Regions from separate parts of the Rossellomorea sp. RS05 genome, predicted to be linked through region 3. Evidence: riboswitches for the same ligand, from Rfam matches in the RefSeq annotation. Region 3 holds a riboswitch; each other region holds the start of a gene.

Region 1 (3,184 bases), on a different contig from region 3:
TCCACAGGGCTTCCTCCTTCTCCTTATTTGGCTTTCGCATCTACCATTGTATAGCTGTCCGGTCCGTCGAGTTTCTTCTCGAAGTGACGGAGGATCTTGGTCACGGCGAATGTCATGACGAAGTAGATCATACATGCGACAAAGAATGATTCGAAGTAACGGAAGTTGTTCCCTGCCACGGATTTGGTCAGGAAGTACAGCTCCGATACGGAGATGACATTCAGGACGGATGTATCTTTGATGTTGATGATAAAATGATTCCCCGTTGCCGGAAGAATATTACGGACGACCTGAGGCATGACAACGTTCCACATCGTCTGCACATGGTTCATCCCGATGGCCTGAGCAGCCTCGAATTGTCCTTTGTCGATGGAGATTATTCCACCGCGGACGATCTCAGCCATATAAGCACCCGTATTGATGGAGACGACGATGAAAGCCGCCACCATGACGTTCATATCAAATCCGAAGGCCATGGCCGAACCGTAATAGATGACCATTGCCTGTACAATCATCGGCGTGCCCCGGAAAAATTCGATGTAGATGGATAATACGATGTTCACGACTTTGAGGATGACCTTCTTCGGTCCGCGTTCAGGGACTGGGATGGTCCGGATGACACCTGCCAACAGGCCGATGGCGGCACCGATCACGGTACCGACAAAGGCGATCAACAGGGTCACACCCGCTCCTCGCAAGAACATGGCCCAGTTGTCTGTAATAATTCTGATGATCCATTCTAAGCTCATTGTTCTCCTCCTTCTTCATAGTGCCTGACCGGCAACATGATTATTGTTCTGCAGGCTGGTTCTTGATGGCCTGGTCCATGATTTCTGTACGTTCGTCTTCTGAGATATCTTTCAGAGCCTTGTTGATGGCTTCTCGTAAGTCGCTACCTTTTTCGACTCCGACAGCAACGGCTGTATCATCTTCTTTCGTTTTAAACCCGTCCTCGAACTCGACCATGGAGAATGCGTCATTAGCCGATGAAGCGCTGACGGCTTCAGGTCGTTCCGAAACATATCCATCAATGATACCTGATTGAAGAGCGACCCTCATGGCCGGGAAGTTGTCCATGGCTGTTTCTTTGGATACGCCTTTGATTTGATCGATCACAGAGTAGTGGAAGGTGTTCAGCTGAGCTGTCACTTTTGCCCCTTTAAAGTCCTGAATTGATTTTGCGCCTTCATATTTGCCACCTTTTTTCACTACCATCACAAGGTCGGATTTGTAATAGTTATCAGAGAAGTCGATTGCTTCTTTACGTTCAGCCGTTGGTGACATCCCAGCTACGATAGCGTCGATCTTACCTGAGTTGAGAGCAGGAACGAGTCCGTCCCACTCTGTTTTCACGACAACCAGTTCTTTGCCCATTTTATCTGCCAGCTTTTTCGCCATTTCCACGTCATACCCGCCGGCATATTCTTTGCTTCCTTTGATTTTAACCGCCCCATTGGCGTCCGTTTTCTGTGACCAGTTGAAAGGTGCATAACCTGCTTCAAGGCCTACAGTGAAGGTGTCTTTGTCTGCCGAACCTGAAGCGCCGCTTTTCCCGCAACCTGCAAGTAAAACCAGTGCCGATACCAATAATAGTGCAAAGATCGAAGCTCTTTTTTTCATCTTCTTCAGTCCCCCTATTTTTTGTAAATGCTTTTGGACAAACAAAAAACGGCCTGAGATCAACTCAGGCCGTAGTATACGAAGTCACCCATAAGTCCTCTCTATTCCCCAATGAGATAGCACAACTCAATAAACCGGGACGTTTATTGAGACAGTCCTGCAGCTCTTAACTACAGACCCAGCACATGATACCGAGAATATCATCTGCTTCGGCGACATTTCCTTCTCCCCAGCATCGACGCTTCTCGAGCTCCGCTGAAGACTGTTAAATATCGCACCTCTACCTCACTATACATAGCGAGGTCTTATTAAATTTCTCTAACAGTTTACAACTAAACCAGGAAACTGTCAATCCATTGAACTAGTCATTTTCCCGATTACCAAAGATTACACCCGTTTCCAGATCGACAGACACTCATAAAGTCCCAGGTTTGATATACTATACTCAGACCATTTTTCAGTAAGGAGAGTGCCGGCATGGAAATCTATGTCGATTCCACCATCATCACAGCCCTGCTGTTCATCGGCTTCTTGTTCACTCTGATCATGATCGGATCGTATGGATACACTCACAAGCGGGATTTGACCTTGAATATGTTCTTCCTGGCCAAATGCTGCCAGATCCTGGCGGTATCCCTGATGGTGTTCAGGGGAGATATCCCTGATGTCTTGTCGATATGGTTGGCCAACATAGTCCTTTATGCAGGTACCTCTTTGGAAGTTGCAGTGCTAGTGAATCTTCAGGGTTATTTACGTCCTAAGATGAGGCTCATCTATATATATGTGACAACCGCCGGAATTATGGGCTTTTCCATTTTATTTATCTTTTACAACACGGAGTCTGACCGCATCGCCTACTATTCGTTCTTGACGGCCATTCTTCTTCTGCCTGTTTGTCTGGTTGGTTTCAAGAGTTCATCCCTTTTGATGAAGGTGGTCAGTCTCCTCTATGGAGTTGGTGTCATCTTCTCCATCGTCCGGGGGATGGCGGCCTTCTTCGTCCCAATCCAATCCTTTACCCTTTACAATCCCGGAGTCCTTCAATTGGTTGTCCTGCTTTCTTTTTATGTTTTATCGAATTTGATGAATCTTGCCTTCCTTCTACTGATGAAGGAGAAGGTCGACCGGGAGCTCGTCGTCCTTGCCAACTATGATGATTTGACCGGTGCCCTTAACCGCAGATCATTTACTCAGCATGCGGAACACATCCTTCGCCAATCTGCAAAGAAACAGGCTGTTGTTTCTTATCTCCTTCTGGATGTCGACCATTTCAAAACCATTAATGACACCCATGGGCATGTAGCAGGGGACCAGGTCCTTCGCGATTTGAGCCAAACCATTCAGGGTATGTTGGATAAAGGCGATCTGTATGGTCGCTATGGAGGTGATGAGTTCGGGATCCTGCTTTCAGAAAAGAATGAAGAGGAGGCTGACCGGTTTGCCGCGGGTCTATGCAATACATTGAATCGCGGAAAACCCGGCTCCGTACCGTTCCATATCAGCATGGGGATTTTGACCGTCAGACCAACGGACAACATGAAGATGGAGGCCCTATACGCAGCAT
Region 2 (3,184 bases), on a different contig from region 3:
GGGACTCCTCATGGAAGGTCTGCAAAAAGGGCCAGTTACTAAGAGAGACCTCCATCATATATTGCCTCACCCTATCAATCCGTGTCTGATCACGCTCACTGGAGAAGAACTCAAGGAGGTCATCACGCTTACCCTTAATGAATCATGGCCAGCCCTTGAAGTGAAAGGGCTGGGATTCAGGGGCAAGGTGCTTGGGCAATTCGTCTACACCAATATCAGCTTTACTGAAGGTGATCCGTTGGTGGGGGGAGCACGTCTTGACCCACATGAGAGCTACAAGGTGGCTCTGCCTGATATGTTTACATTCGGTCACTTCTTTCCTTCTCTAAAAACAAAACCCAAGAATTATTTCATGCCTGAGTTCTTACGGGATGTGCTTGGGTGGAAACTAGGCAAAATGAAGAACTGATGGAACCTGTTTGCCATTCTTCTATGAATAATCCCCTGCAATAGGTAATTATACCTTGCAGAATTACAGGTTTCCTTTATAATGGACATATTAGTAAATTTTGTCGAAAAATGAAGGGGATATATAGGAGATTAGTATGATGCTCATTTCTACAAGGTCCATCAGGTCCGGCATGGTTCTAGGTTCACCGGTCTATAACATGAGAGGAAAGATGCTGATTCATGATCGCGTGCCGCTCACGGATCGCATGATTCAGCGGCTGTTAGAGTTGAATATTCAATATGTTTATATCGAAGATTCTCTTTCCCATGGAATTGAGGTCAAAGAGACCGTTTCAAAGAAAGTGAGACAGGAGACGATCAAAAGCATCGAGAAGGCATTCAGTCAGGTCAAGCAATCGGGCATCCCGAAAAGCGTGCTGTTTGAGGAGAGTGCCAGGCAAATGACTGGCATCATCGGAGTCGTCCTGCAGGAAGTCAAGGAGAACAATGACCTTCTGACGATCCTGACAGATGTCTTCTCCTATGATTCTTATATCTTCCATCATTCGTTCAATGTGACACTTTATACCCTTTCGATCGGCCTCAAGCTGAATCTTCCCCAAAAGCAGCTGGAACAGCTCGGGGTGGGAGCGATTCTTCATGATATCGGCAAGATGTGCATATCTGAGGAAATCCTCATGAAGCCGGGCAGACTGACGGAAGCGGAATTTGCTGAAATCAAACTTCACTCCGAGAGGGGATTCGAAATTCTCCGCGGCCTCCATTCAGTATCCATCCTGGTAGCGCACTGTGCGTATCAGCATCATGAGAGATTAGACGGATCCGGGTATCCCCGGGGGATCAAGGAAGAAGATATCCATCCATTCGCCAAGATCATCGCGGTCGCTGACGTCTTTGATGCCATGACCTCCAATCGGGTATACCGGGATGCCATGCTTCCCCATCAGGCCCTCGAGATCCTTTATGCAGGAGCGGGGACCTTGTTCGACAGGGAGGTCATCGAAGCCTTCAGGCGCTCCGTGGCCATCTATCCGAATGGAATGATCATCGAGCTGAATGATGATCGGAAAGCCATCGTGGCCGAGCAGAATCAAGGGGTGACCGACCGCCCTGTTGTCCGGATCGTCGAAGAAGGGGGAGAACGGCTGGAATCCCCTTATGAAATCGATTTAAGCAAGGAATTTGATGTGATCATCACAGGCTTTGATCCGGATTTTGAAGTCGGGATTCCTTCCCGTACATGACCTCTCACTAGTGGGGGTCTTTTTTGCGTGAAAGGTTTAAAATATTTCCATTGGGGAATATCCATTGTCATAGACCCGGCAGTCTGATATAGTTGTATAGAAAATTTTATAAGCAACCACATCATCAATCCGATGGGGTAGAGGCGCAGGGTTCATTAGTAAGCTGTTTGAGGATGACAACTGAGAGAACAGATGAAAGGGAACTTTTGCCGAAGTAGCCATGTATGTCGAATGCATGGGTGCTGGGGTCATCTTGAAAAAGGATGACACTGTCATTATAGAGGTACTCTATAATGGGGAGCTACAGATCGTGATGGAGCACTTACGTTACTGCCAAGGTAATGATAGTATCTCTATCATTGCCTTTTTTGTTTGCCTTCTGTCATGTTTCAGCATTCCCCCCTATCAATTCATAGGAGGAAGTTATGGAAAACACCATTTATTCATTAATTCCGCCACTCTTGGCCATCTTGATGGTCGTACTGACGCGGAGGGTACTATTGTCCTTAGGAGTGGGGATCGTGTCGTCTGCCCTACTCATTGCAAAGTTTTCTCCCATGGAGACACTTTCCCTGGTCTGGGACGGTTTTATCGGAAATTTATACGCAGATGGAGAGTTGAATAAAGGAAATATCTATATCATTCTCTTTCTCCTCTTGCTAGGAATCATCACGGCTTTTATTAATATTACAGGAGGCAGCCGTGCATTCGGTGAATGGGCAATCAAGCGCGTGAAGACCCGCAGGGGTGGCCAGCTCTTGGCTGCCGTGCTCGGAATCATCATCTTTATCGATGATTACTTCAATGCCCTTGCGGTGGGACAGGTAGCAAGACCGGTCACAGACCGTAATAACATATCGAGGGCAAAACTTGCCTATATCATCGACTCTACTTCGGCACCAATCTGTGTGGTTTCACCTGTATCCAGCTGGGGAGCTTACATCATCGGGATTATGGGGTCGATTCTTGCTACACACGGTGTGACCCAATACACAGCATTTTCTGCATTCCTTCAGGTGATTCCAATGAACCTATACGTATGGGCAACAATCTTATTTGTTCTGTTGATTGCGGTAAAAGGAATCGACTTTGGAAAAATGCGTGAGCACGAAATGAAAGCAATCACGACTGGTGAGCTCTATGATCCTCAAAAGGAAATTCCAGGAGAATTGAAAAATGAATTACCTGTTTCCAAACAGGGAACAGTAGGGGATCTTGTTTGGCCGATTGTTGCACTTGTTCTTGGGACAGTTGGAGCCATGCTTTGGACAGGCTATTCAGCTGTGGGAACTTTCGACCTTCTGAAAGTGTTTGAAAATACCGATGTCACTCTTTCGCTTATCCTTGGAGGTATTATAGGGTTTATTGTATCCCTCTTATTTGTATACAGACAGATGAGACTGAATGGAATTGAAGGCAGTGCAGTTGGGAAAGGCATCGCAGAAGGTGTGAAAGCCATGCTTCCAGCTGTGTACATCCTCTTCTTTGCTTGGACCATCGTGACCTTGATCGGGGAATTGGAAACCGGA
Region 3 (3,184 bases):
GCAGGCCCGCTCCCATGAGGAGCGGGCCTGCTTTTTGATGATCACAGGGTGATTTCTTCTACTTTCACTTCATCAAGATGGAAAGAGGAATGCAGCACCTGTGCCGCTTTATTCATAAGATCTTCATCCACGACGACGGAGACTTTGATTTCAGATGTACTCACCATCTTGATGGTGATCCCGTTATCTGCCAGTACTTCGAACATCTCTGCTGCGACACCCGGATTCGAGATCATGCCTGAGCCGACGATGGATACCTTCGACAGTCCCCCTTCATATTCCACATGAGTGAAGCCAAGGGATTCTTTATGCTGTTCGAGGACCTCGAGGGTCTCTTCAAGATCATGTCCTTTGATGGAGAACGACAGATTGGTCGTATTCTGTTCTGTTTGACTTTGAATGATGATATCGACATTCAGGTGATGCTCCGCCAATGTGGTGAAGATCGAAGATAGCCCCTTCAACGCATTATTCAGACCGAAGACCGTCACCCTTGTGATTTCATTCTCGAACGCTACGCCGCGTACAACTAGATTTTGTTCCATGCTTGCTTCCTCCTCAATATAAGTACCTTCGATCCTCTCGATGCTTGAACGGACTTCCAATGGAATCTGATAGTTTTTGGCAAATTCCACGGCCCTCGGATGGAGGACGCCCGCCCCAAGATTGGCAAGCTCCAGCATTTCGTCATAGGAGATGCTGGAAAGCTTCCTTGCTCCTTTTATATAACGGGGGTCGGATGTGTAGACCCCGTCTACGTCTGTGTAAATGTCACAGCGTTCCGCCTTCAGGGCTGCTGCGATGGCGACGGCCGTCGTATCGGATCCGCCGCGGCCAAGGGTGGTGATCTCACCTGATGCAGTCATTCCCTGGAATCCGGCCACGATGACGACCTTCCCCTCATTCAGATGGGATGCCAATTTTTCCGTGTGGATATTGGTGATCCTGGCATTGCTGTGGATGGATTCCGTCTCGATCCCGGCCTGCCAGCCCGTAAATGAAATCGCGTCCTGGCCGACCTGGATGAGGGCCATCGTCAAGAGTGAGATGGTCACCTGCTCTCCTGTAGACAGAAGCATATCCATTTCACGTTTGCTCGGCTGGGAGCAGATTTCCTTTGCCATGCCTACAAGGGCATCCGTCGTTTTTCCCATTGCGGAAACGACGACGACGACGTCATTCCCCTTTTCCTTCTCTTCCACCACACGTGAAGCCACATGCTGAATCCGTTCCACTGATCCCACCGAAGTTCCGCCAAATTTCTGAACGATTATACCCAATGCTTCTCCCTCTTTCTTCTTGATTGGATGCGGAGCACCCTGATGGATTAGAGCTACTATCTGATTCCGGCTTTTGGCATCCCCATGCCGGGGACACCGTCATGCAGCAGGTATAAAAAAAAGCAATGAGACGAAGCATCTCATTGCTTTTTGAACACTGCATACGAACAAAAAAGGTTCAGTCGGCATTGTGAGATAGCTCTCCAAGATGAATCATCTTGACAATCCTGCATCTATTAAATGCAGAACCAGCGCAGCCGATATGAGTGCGGCTCCACTTCGGCGGTCCTCCCCTTTCCAGTCACATCGCCAGGGCTCATACCCTTCCGTGAACTGTACTATTGAAGTCCGCACCTCTATCACCACTTAAAAAGTGATAATGTTTTTAATTTTTGTTCATTATAGCACAATCATTTTTGGGTATCAACATCCTTTTCCCCATTATCATGAAGTTTTTCATGAAGTTCCATGGCGACTCGCTCCGGGATCCCAAGTTCCCTGAACTCTTGCAAGGTTGCTTCTTTCATCCGTTTCATCGATCCAAAATGCTTCAACAGCTGTTTTTTACGCTTCGGACCGATTCCGTCGATATCATCCAGCATGGATTGGAACGCACTTTTCCCCCTGAGCTGGCGATGGAAGGTGATGGCGAACCGGTGGACTTCATCCTGTATGCGCTGAAGCAAATAAAATTCCTGACTCCGTTTCTCTAATGGGATGATCTGGAGGGGATTCCCGTACAGCAGTTCCGAGGTCTGATGCTTGTCGTCCTTTGCCAAACCGCCCAGAGGCACATCGAGACCCAATTCGTTCTCCAACACTTCCCGGGCCGCTTCGATCTGCCCCTTTCCTCCATCGATGACAATCAGGTCGGGGAGGGGCAGTCCTTCCTTCAGCACCCTTGCATACCTTCTCCGGATCACTTCCCTCATGGATTCATAATCATCCGGTCCGGTGACGGTCTTGATTTTGTACTTTCGGTACTCCTTCTTTGCGGGCTTCCCGTCTAGGAACACGATCATGGCCGAGACGGGATCCGATCCCTGGATATTGGAGTTATCGAACGCCTCGATACGGAACGGCGTATAAATGCCCATCTGTTCCCCGAGTCTTTCCACCGCTTTGATCGTACGGTCTTCATCCCGTTCGATCAGGGCGAACTTCTCGTTCAATGCCTGCTTGGCATTTTTCTCAGCAAGGCGCACCAGTTCCTTCTTCTTTCCGCGCTTCGGTTGGACGGTCCTCACGTCAAGGAGTTTCTCCACGAGTTCCACATCGATTCCTTCCGGGAGGAAAATCTCCTTCGGTTTGAAGTGATTGGACTTGGAATAAAACTGTCCGATGAACGTCAGGAACTCATCCTCCGGTTCATTATAGATCGGGAACAGGGAAACATCCCGTTCGATGAGCTTCCCTTGCCGTACGAAGAATACCTGGACGCACATCCAGCCTTTGTCGATGCCGTAGCCGAACACATCGCGATCGGTGAAGTCCGTCATGGTCATCTTTTGTTTTTCCATCGTTGCCTCGATATGCTGGATCTGATCACGGAATTCCATGGCACGCTCGAATTCCATCTTTTCAGATGCTTCCTGCATCTTTACGGAGAGCTGCTCCTTGATTTCCTTATACCCGCCATTCAGGAAACGGGCGATTTCATCCGTCATCTCGCGGTAGGTTTCATTATTCACTTCCTTGATACACGGTGCCAGGCATTGTCCCATATGGTAGTATAGGCATGCACGGTCCGGCAGCGTGGTACATTTCCGAAGTGGATACAGACGGTCGAGAAGTTTTTTCGTTTCGTTCGCGGCTCCAGCGTTCGGATACGGACCGAAGTACCGTCCCTTGCCGCGCTGTACCTTGCGGGTGGTAATGAGCCTAGGGTGACGCTCGTTGGTCAG

What was found. A riboswitch is a leader RNA that binds a small molecule or an ion and turns the genes downstream of it on or off. The one in region 3 is predicted to bind lysine.
Region 1: another riboswitch for lysine. It lies ahead of ABJ225_RS17130 (transporter substrate-binding domain-containing protein); the one in region 3 lies ahead of ABJ225_RS10640 (aspartate kinase).
Region 2: another riboswitch for lysine. It lies ahead of ABJ225_RS18845 (Na+/H+ antiporter NhaC family protein); the one in region 3 lies ahead of ABJ225_RS10640 (aspartate kinase).

What each region holds. Positions count from the first base shown of each region.
Region 1 is NZ_JBDKWY010000007.1:170,181-173,364, forward strand. It holds gene ABJ225_RS17120 (amino acid ABC transporter ATP-binding protein) at 1-5, opposite strand, end outside; gene ABJ225_RS17125 (amino acid ABC transporter permease) at 24-749, opposite strand; gene ABJ225_RS17130 (transporter substrate-binding domain-containing protein) at 790-1,620, opposite strand; lysine riboswitch at 1,730-1,911, opposite strand; gene ABJ225_RS17135 (GGDEF domain-containing protein) at 2,098-3,184, shown strand, end outside.
Region 2 is NZ_JBDKWY010000009.1:42,388-45,571, forward strand. It holds gene ABJ225_RS18835 (bifunctional metallophosphatase/5'-nucleotidase) at 1-409, shown strand, start outside; gene ABJ225_RS18840 (HD-GYP domain-containing protein) at 549-1,655, shown strand; lysine riboswitch at 1,786-1,967, shown strand; gene ABJ225_RS18845 (Na+/H+ antiporter NhaC family protein) at 2,081-3,184, shown strand, end outside.
Region 3 is NZ_JBDKWY010000003.1:152,184-155,367, forward strand. It holds gene ABJ225_RS10640 (aspartate kinase) at 42-1,280, opposite strand; lysine riboswitch at 1,469-1,647, opposite strand; gene uvrC (excinuclease ABC subunit UvrC) at 1,691-3,184, opposite strand, start outside.